Linked DNA regions of Paludibaculum fermentans. The protein of the gene in region 1 interacts with the protein of each later gene in a pairwise test. Links are inferred from orthologs where the notes say so. Each region holds a gene or a part of one and is shown in the gene's direction. Other genes may lie near its edges.

What was found.
Region 2: the proteins of IRI77_RS24510 (region 1) and rpsL interact in binary tests that used the Escherichia coli proteins (3 or more experiments, as listed by UniProt). The link is inferred for Paludibaculum fermentans from one-to-one orthologs.

Annotation. Positions count from the first base shown.
Region 1 is NZ_CP063849.1:6,226,046-6,230,705, forward strand. The notes cover bases 1,930-4,660. They hold IRI77_RS24510 (ribosome maturation factor RimP), read left to right. Parts: upstream 1,930-2,922; coding sequence 2,923-3,399; downstream 3,400-4,660. Other genes in these bases: IRI77_RS24505 (bifunctional YncE family protein/alkaline phosphatase family protein), read left to right, coding at 1,930-2,813; nusA (transcription termination factor NusA), read left to right, coding at 3,451-4,660. Also shown: IRI77_RS24500 (NIPSNAP family protein), read right to left, coding at 1-55; more of IRI77_RS24505, read left to right, coding at 138-1,929.
Region 2 is NZ_CP063849.1:6,652,110-6,656,881, forward strand. The notes cover bases 751-3,593. They hold rpsL (30S ribosomal protein S12), read left to right. Parts: upstream 751-1,891; coding sequence 1,892-2,296; downstream 2,297-3,593. Other genes in these bases: IRI77_RS26165 (TonB-dependent receptor), read right to left, coding at 751-1,297; rpsG (30S ribosomal protein S7), read left to right, coding at 2,321-2,791; fusA (elongation factor G), read left to right, coding at 2,840-3,593. Also shown: more of IRI77_RS26165, read right to left, coding at 1-750; more of fusA, read left to right, coding at 3,594-4,772. UniProt on the Escherichia coli protein: With S4 and S5 plays an important role in translational accuracy. Interacts with and stabilizes bases of the 16S rRNA that are involved in tRNA selection in the A site and with the mRNA backbone.

The DNA of each region.
Region 1 (4,660 bases):
ACTGTTCGAGCAGGTAGTAATGGGGTGCGGATTCTTTGCCTTCGGCTGGCAGCATGGCAGCGACTCCCACGGATTGAATGAACGTTCGGCGTTGCACAACGCCTCCTTGCTTTGACAGGCTATCAGAAGAGTCACCGATGCGTTTTCTGATTCTGATTGCGGCCGCCAATATGGCGCTCTGGGCGGCAGAGTATCGCACGCCAGCCGGGATCCGGCCGGCGGCGCGCAGGCCCGGGGCGGAATCCGTACTGCCCGGCGGCCGGATGATCGCTCCGCTGGGGCGGCAGTTCATGACGGGTCCGGGCGCGTACGGCATCGCGATCAGTCCCGATGGCAAGATCGCTGTTTCGGCCAACGGCGGGCGCGGCAACTTCTCCTTGAGCTTCCTCGACATGACGTCGGAGCCGTGGCAGGTCCGCCAGGTGAACGCCCAGCGCAAGGAAGACAAGGGCGACGACGACGATAAGGACTGGCGCAGTGTTTTCATGGGCCTGGCGTTCGTCGAGGATCGCAGGCTGTTCGTCTCCGAGGGCGGAAGCGGGCAGGTGCGGCTGGTCTCGGCGCCGGGCGGCCGGACGCTCGAAGTGCTGCAACTGAACCAGGGTTCCTGGAAGGACAGCTACTCGGGCGACCTGGCCTATGACAGCGACAAGCGGCTGCTCTACGTGGTGGACCAGGCCAACTTCCGCGTCGCCATTTTCGACACCCGCAGCCGCAAGCTGGTCTCGTCGGTCCGGGTGGGCCGGCTGCCGTTCAAGATCGCGCTATCCGCCGACAAACGCAGGGTTTTCGTGACCAACCTGGGCATGTTTGAGTACAAGGCCGTGCCCGGCGCCGATCCGAAGGACGCTCCGCGGACCGGGTTGCCGTTCCCGGCGTTTGGGTTCCCTTCGCCCGAGGCGGAAAACGGCGCGAAGCGGGCGACCGCGGCCGGCGAAGTGGATGTGCCCGGCCTGGGCGACCCGAATGCGCCGGAGTCGAACTCCCTCTGCGTGGTGGATGTGGCGGATGCGGCGGCGCCCAAGGTGGAGCGCTTCGTGCGCACCGGCGAGCCCTTTGGCCCGGGCAGTTTGGGGGGATCCAGTCCGTCCGGCATCGCCATGACCGGCACGACGATCTACGTCTCCAACGGGAATCAGGATTCGATCACGGTGATCGACTCGCAGTCGTGGCGGGTGACGGGCCAGATTCTGCTGCGCATTCCGGGATTGGAAGCATTCCGCGGCGTGCTGCCGGTGGGTTTGACCCTGGATGTTCCCAATGGGCGCCTGCTGGTGGCCGAGGCGGGCATCAACGCAATCGGGGTGGTGGACCTGGGTACAGGGAAGGTGACGGCGCATATGCCGTCGGCCTGGTTCCCGACGGCCGTCCAGGTGGACCGGGGCCAGATGTATGTGGCCAGCGCCAAAGGACTTGGCACCGGGCCGAACGCCACCAAGACGGGTCCGCTGGAGCGCAGCTTTCAGGGTGAGATGCGGACCGGCGCGATCAGCGTTTACCCTTCGCCGCTGAACCGGGTGCTGCCAATCTATACCGAGCGGGTCATGAATCTGAACGGGTTCCTGGCCAGCCGGGAGCAGCCGCGGCCGATGCCGATGGAGATCCGGCACGTGGTGATCATCGTCAAGGAAAACCGGACCTTTGATGAAGTGTTCGGGGACATCGAGGACGATTCGACGGGTTCGCTGCGCAGCGCTCCGGAGTTGGCGCGATTTGGGCGGCGCGGCTGGGTGATTCCTGAACCGGGCGCGCTCAAGAGCCGGCTGGACAAGAAGTTCTACAACATCACGCCGAACCATCATGCGCTGGCGTCGAAATACGCGTTCAGCGACAACTTCTACGCGGACAGCGAAGTGAGTGTCGATGGACATCATTGGCTGGTGGGCTCGTACCCGAATACGTGGGTGGAGAGTACGCTTGCTGGGGCTACGAAGGAGTTCCGGTTTCCGACGAATGCTCCGGGCCGGTTGTCGAATCCGGGCAGCAACTCCAGTGTCCATCCCGAGGATCAGTTGGAAGCCGGCGCCTTGTGGCATCACCTGGAGCGGAACGGCATTACTTTCAGGAATTTCGGGGAGGGCTTCGAGCTGGCCGGGAATGTGGAAGATCCGGACGAGAAGCCGACCGGCGCGCGGTTCCTGACGAACATGCCGATGCCGGATCCTTTGTATCGCAACACGTCCAGGAACTATCCCGGCTACAACACGAACATTCCGGACCAGTTCCGCGCCGAACAGTTCATCAGGGAGATCGATGAACTGTACGTAAAGACGGGCAAAGACCTGCCCCGGCTGATCTTCATCCACCTGCCGAACGACCATATGGCGAAGCCGCGGCCGGAGGACGGGTACCCCTTCTCGCCGTCCTATGTGGCCGACAATGATTACGCTTTGGGCCGGATTATGGAGTACTTGAGCGGCACGAAGTGGTGGCGGAGCATGTCGGTTTTCATCACCGAGGACGACGCCCAGGGTGGGGTGGATCATGTGGATTCGCACCGCACGGTGTTCCTGGTGGCGGGTCCGTTTGCGCGCCGGAATTACGCTTCGCGGACCAACGCCAGTTTTCCCGCGTTGTTGAAGATGACCTTCCGTTTGTTGGGGATCCCGCCGCTGAACCTATATGATGCGACGGCGGCGGACCTGTCGGACTGCTTCACGAGTGTGCCGGATTTTTCGGCTTTTGATCCCATCCGGCCGGAGCCTGACATTTTCGTTCCGGAGAACGCGAAGGACCCGGCGGACCCGAAGCCGGCGCCGAAAATGGACGACCCCGAAGTACTGCGCGAGCAGCACCGCCGGCAAAAGCCATGATTAGGCGTACCGGAACCGCTGGTGTATACTGAAATTTAGCGAACCATGGAAGTGGGCGAAAGCCCACTTTTTTATTGGTTGGTACTGTTTCAGCAAAGCAGGAACCGAGATGGCGGGCAGCAACCGGGAAGCCCTGGTCGGGAAGATCACCGAAATTGCCAATCGCGTTGCACAGCGCGAGGGGCTTGAGGTGTGGTCTCTCGAGCTGCTGGGAGCGGGCCAGAGCCGGATTTTGCGCATATTCATCGACAAGCCCGAAGGGGTGTCGCTGGCTGACTGTGAGACAGTCTCGCATCAGGTGGGCGCCATTCTTGACGAAGAGAACTTCATTCCAGGTGACTCCTACCAATTGGAAGTGAGCTCGCCCGGAGTTGAACGCAAGTTATACCGTCCGGAGCATTTCACACGGTTTGCCGGCAAGAAAGCGCGCCTTGCGCTGCGTGAGCCGGTAGAGAACCAACGCCGCTGGGACGGCGTGCTGGCCGGCTATGAAGACGGTTGTGTGGTGCTCGAGACGGGCGTGGACAAAGCCATCCGGGTCCGGATGGAACAAATCGAAAAGGCAAATCTGAAATTCGAGTGGTGAAGGCGCCCGGTTTCGTAGGGCAGCCAATCAGTCGGAAGGGGAGCGTACAGCTTGGCATCCATTTATCAGTCCATTGAAATCCTGAGCAAAGAGAAGGGCATCGATCCTCAGATCGTGCTCGACGCGGTGAAGGACGCCATGCTTGTGGCCGCTCGGAAACAGTTCAAGTCCACCGACGATCTGGTGGCTGACCTGGACGAGAAGACCGGCAACATCATCATCTATTCGGTCAAGATTGTAGCGGATCCGGTGACGGACGCGACCAAGGAAGTAAGCCTGGCGGAAGCGCGGCGCTATGACAAGGCCGCCGAAGTGGGCGCGGTGATTCGATTTGCGAAGCCGACCGAACTATTGGGCCGGATTTCGGCGCAGACCGCCAAGCAGGTGATTCTGCAGAAGGTTCGGGAAGCGGAGCGGGAGAATATCTTCGCGGAGTATTCCGGCCGGGTGGGCGAGCTGGTGAACTGCACAATCAAGCGTGTGGAAGGTCCGGACCTAGTAGTAGACCTGGGCAAGACGGAAGCGCGGCTGGGCAAGAAAGAGCAGTCGCGGCTGGAGAACTTCTCGGTGGGCGAGCGTGTGCGGGCGGTGATCCGCAGCGTGGACAAGACCGGCAAGAATGCGGGCGTGATCGTATCACGCGCGGCGCCGGAGCTGGTGATGCGCCTGTTCGAGCAGGAAGTGCCCGAAATTTATGACGGCACGGTAGTGATTCGTGGATGTGCCCGGGAAGCCGGTGAGCGCACCAAGATCGCCGTGCTGAGCCGTGACCGCGATGTGGACTGCGTGGGCGCCTGCGTGGGCATGAAGGGCATGCGCGTGCAGTCGATTATCCGCGAGCTGCGCGGTGAAAAGATTGACATTATTGAGTTTAGCGACGATCCGGTGGTGTTCGCGACGCATGCGTTGAGTCCTGCCAAGATCTCGCGGGTAGCGATCATCGATTCCGTGGAAAAGCACATGGAAGTGATCGTGGAAGACTCACAGCTTTCCCTGGCGATCGGCAAGAAGGGTCAGAACGTACGGCTGGCGGCGAAGCTGCTGGGCTGGCGGATTGACATCAAGACGGAAGAAGAGAAGCGGCAGGAAGTGGAAGCGCACATGGCGGCGCTTTCGGCCGGGACGCCTCTTTCGGTCCTGCTGGATCATCAGTTGCCGGAACCGGTGTTGGAGCTCCTTTTGGTGGGCGGCATCGGGACGGTGGAGAAGTTGGGTTCGATGACTCCGGAGGAGCTTGAGTTGATTGCGGGCATTGATGCGT
Region 2 (4,772 bases), 420 kb from region 1 along the record:
AATCGATGCCGTTCACGGTCGGGGCGATGCCGTTCAGGCGAGTCTTGGAGCCGTTGTAGCCGAGCTTGGTTTCATTGATCAGATTGGAGGTCAGCACCTGCTGCAGGCTGATCATGCCGTTCTGAGGCACGGCCGTAGTCCGCTGTTGGCTGCCCGTAACATCCATGGGGCTAGTGAGATAGCCTTGGTCGCGGACATAGCGCGCGGAGAGCGAATACTTTGGACTGAAGGCGTAGTCAAACCGGATGCTGCCCGAATACTCATCCAGGCTGGTGGACGCGTTCAGTTGGGCCAGGTCCAGATCCGGGTTGGCGGTAGTCTGGGTGCCGACGGGGAAAGCGTTCACGACAGGGGCGATGGTTGGGACGGCCCGCTGCCGGGCTGCGGCGCTGGGTACAGAACCCAGCAGGTTGATGCCGGCTCGCTGGCGCAGCGTCTCCATGCTGGCGAAGAAGAACGCCTTGTCCTTCTTAATAGGACCGCCCAGGGAACCGCCGAACTGATTCAGGCGGAGCGGCGATTTGGTGGTGTCGAAGAAGTTGCGAGCGTCGAACGAGTTGTTGCGGACGTACTCGAAGAGGGAGCCGTGGATCTGATTGGAGCCGGACTTGGTGACGACCGAGATCTGGCCGCCGGTGCCGGTTCCGAACTCAGCCGGATAGTTGCTGGACTCTACACGAAACTCCTGGACGGTCTCCAGGCTCGCCTGCAGGCGGAAGCCGGTAGAGGACTCGCCGTTCAGGTTTCCAGGGGAGGCATCAATAATAGATGAGGCTTCGACGCCGTCAAACCGCACTGCATTCTGCTGATTGGCGCGGCCGCTGAACCGGATGTTGTCGTAGCTGCCGCCGCCGGCGGTCTGGGCGCCGGGCACCATTAAATAAAGTTGGGAGAGCTGGCGGCCGTTCAGGGGCATGTTGGCCACTTCCCGCTCATTGATATTGGCGCCGACGCGAGCAGAGCTGGTATCGATCACCACCAAATCGCCGCTGGCAACTGTAACAGACTGTTGCATTTCCGCCGGCGCGAGGATGATGGCGAGGGTACGCTCCTGGCCAGCGGTGAGGGTGACTTGGCGATACTGAGCGGACGCCATGCCATTCGCCGAGGCATCGATGGTGTAGACGGAGGGAGTGAGATTCGAGGCGACAAATGAGCCGTTGTCGGCCACGGTGACTTCACGGACTGCTGCCGTTTTCTCGTTTTTAATCTTGATGATAGCGCCAGGAATGACAGCGCCGGACGCGTCGGTCACCGTACCGGTGATGCGAGCTGCGTCGCCTTGAGCGAACAACATACTGGCAGACAGTGCCAGAGTGAAAAGAAACCTCATGCTGACAAGCCTTACAGGCTTGCGTTACGATTCCATAAATCTTGAGTGAACGTTGTGCAACCCGGGCAAGAATAATTCGATAGCTTTACAATTCGAAGAATAGCCCTCGCAACCACGTGTAGGTGGGGGCGGAAGGGCAAGCACCAGCCATCTGGGAAGATTCAACAGAATCTAGGGGTTGGCTGCAGCCCAAGGTGCATGTTTTGAAGATTTTGTGCTTCCAGTTGACAGCAATTCATTAGGGTGTGTATCCTGGGAAGGTTTGAGGAGTTAGCTCTTCCTCTCTCAGCTACCCTTCCTGTGCCTGGCTAGTCCGGGCGAAACGGCGGGAAGCCGGCTGAGAGGCCGCCCCGAGGTTCCTTCAGACATAGCGCTGAACGGAGCATGGGCGTGTCCGAAGTGACCCTCTTGATTGGCGGGCACAGTGCCCGCTGCAACGGTTGATTTTTCGAGGTTTTCGCCGGTTGACCTCTTCCGCGAGCAGGATCTGCGCGCGGATATTTGTTGTGTTCGCCGGTTGAGACTACGCTTCACATAGCTGCCCAAAGAGGATAGTTCGTGCCCACTTTCAATCAGCTTGTCCGTAAGGGACGCAGGCCCACCCGATATAAGACTGCCAGCCCCGCGCTGCAATCTTGCCCGCAGCGCCGCGGCGTTTGCACCCGTGTTTACACCACCACCCCTAAGAAGCCGAACTCGGCTCTCCGCAAAGTGGCCCGTGTGCGCCTGACCAATGGAATTGAAGTTACGACCTATATTCCCGGTGTCGGCCACAACTTGCAGGAGCACTCGATCGTGCTGATTCGCGGCGGCCGCGTGAAGGATCTGCCCGGTGTGCGTTATCACGTAGTTCGCGGAACGCTGGACACGGCTGGTGTGACCGGCCGTATGCAGAGCCGCTCGAAGTACGGTGCCAAGCGCCCCAAGGCGGGTGCCGCCAAAACCGCACCTAAGAAGAAGTAGTAGTAAGGATCTGAAGAGGAACGTATGCCCCGCAGAAGACGCGCTGAGATCCGCGAAATTCAGCCCGACGGCGTTTACAACTCGACGCTGGCCGAGAAGTTCATCAACTCGATGATGTGGGAAGGCAAGAAGACCACGTCCCAACGGATCTTCTATACCGCCATGGAAACGATCAAGGACCGGTCGAATGACGATCCCTTGAAGCTGTTCAAGAAGGCGGTAGAGAACTGCAAGCCTTTGCTGGAAGTTAAGACCCGCCGCGTCGGTGGTGCCAACTACCAGGTCCCGATCGAGGTTCCGAACAATCGCCGCACTTCGCTGGCGATCCGCTGGATCCTCACCGGAGCCCGCGCGCGGACTGACAAGAGCATGGCCGAGAAGTTGGCCAATGAACTGATGGATGCCGCCAGCCTTCGCGGCGCCGCGATCAAGAAGAAGGACGACGTTCACCGCATGGCGGAAGCCAACAAGGCCTTCGCTCACTACCGCTGGTAACTAAAAGGAGAATCGTAAGCTCAGCCGCCGCCGGAGCGACGACTAAATATGCCTCGCACCATCGCACTCGAGAAGATGAGAAATATCGGCATCATGGCCCACATTGATGCCGGTAAGACCACCACGACCGAGCGCATCCTCTATTACACCGGCCGCACCTATAAGATCGGTGAAGTTCATGAAGGCACCGCCACCATGGACTGGATGGTGCAAGAGCAGGAGCGTGGTATCACCATCACCTCCGCCGCGACGACCTGCTCCTGGAACGATTACCAGATCAACATCATCGATACACCCGGCCACGTGGATTTCACGGCTGAAGTGGAGCGTTCGCTCCGTGTGCTCGATGGCGCCGTGGCGGTATTCGACGCCGTGGCTGGTGTGCAGCCGCAGTCGGAAACGGTTTGGCGGCAGGCGGACAAGTACGCCGTTCCGCGCGTGTGCTTCATCAATAAGATGGACCGCGTGGGCGCTGACTTCTTCCACGCCGTCGCCACGATTGAAGATCGCCTCCATGCTCGTGCGGTGCCGATCCAATTGCCGGTCGGTGCTGAGGACCAGTTCAAAGGCATCATCGACCTGGTCACGATGAAAGCGCGCATCTGGCGGGATGAAACCCTCGGGGCCGCATTCGACGACGTCGACATTCCTGCCGACCTGCTGGATCAGGCCAAGGAATACCGCGAAAAGATGGTGGAAGCGGCTGCTGAAGCCGACGACATCCTCATGGAGAAGTACCTGAACGGTGAGACGCTTACGACCACGGAGATCATCTCCGGGTTGCGCAAGGCGACCATCGCGCAGACGATCTTCCCTGTGATCTGCGGCACGGCTTTCAAGAACAAAGGCGTCCAGAATATGCTGGACTCCGTGGTGGACCTCCTGCCCTCGCCGCTCGACATCCCGCCCATCAAGGGTTACGACGTCGACGACCGGAGCATTGAGCTGGTCCGTCATGCGGATGACAGCGAACCATTCTCGGCGTTGATCTTCAAGATCATGACCGATTCGTTCGTCGGGCAGTTGGCCTTTATCCGGGTTTACTCGGGCAAGCTCAACACGGGCGACACGATTCTCAACGTCAGCAAGGGTCGGCGTGAACGCATTGGCCGCCTGGTGAAAATGCACGCCAACAAGCGTGAAGAGATCACCGAGATCTACGCCGGCGACATTGCTGCCTGCGTGGGCCTCAAATCGGTGATCACGAGCGATACGATTTGCAGTGAAGAGCATCCGATCTCACTGGAAGCAATTGAGTTTGCCGCCCCGGTGATCCAGTTGGCCATCGAACCCAAAACGAAGGCCGATCAGGAAAAGCTCGGTATGGCGATTGCGAAGCTGGTGCAGGAAGATCCGACGCTGAAGGTGAACACTGACCCCGAGACGGGACAGACGATTCTGTCCGGTATGGGTGAGTTGCACCTGGAAATCATTGTCGACCGCCTTCAGCGCGAATTCAACGTGGGCGCCAATGTCGGCAAGCCGCAGGTTGCTTACCGCGAAACGATTCGCAAGAAGAGTGATGGCGAAGGCCGGTTCGTGCGCCAGACAGGTGGGCGTGGCCAGTACGGTCACATCAAGCTGCACCTCGAGCCGAATCCGGAAAAAGAGTACGAGTTTGTCAACGGAATCGTTGGCGGCACGGTTCCGAAGGAATATATCGGACCGGCTGAAAAGGGTATTGTCGAGGCCCTCGAGGGCGGCATTCTGGCGGGCTTCCCGATGGCCAATGTCAAAGTGACGATCTACGACGGTAGCTACCACGACGTCGACTCCTCGGAAATGGCTTTCAAGATCGCCGGATCGATGGCATTAAAAGATGCCGCTCACAAGGCGAAGCCGGTTCTTCTGGAGCCGGTCATGAGCGTGGAAGTGGTCGTTCCGGACGAGTACATGGGTTCGGTGAATGGTGACCTGATCAGCCGCCGCGGGCGTCTGGAAGGCATGGAGCTGAAGGGCAACACGCAGATCATCAAGGCGA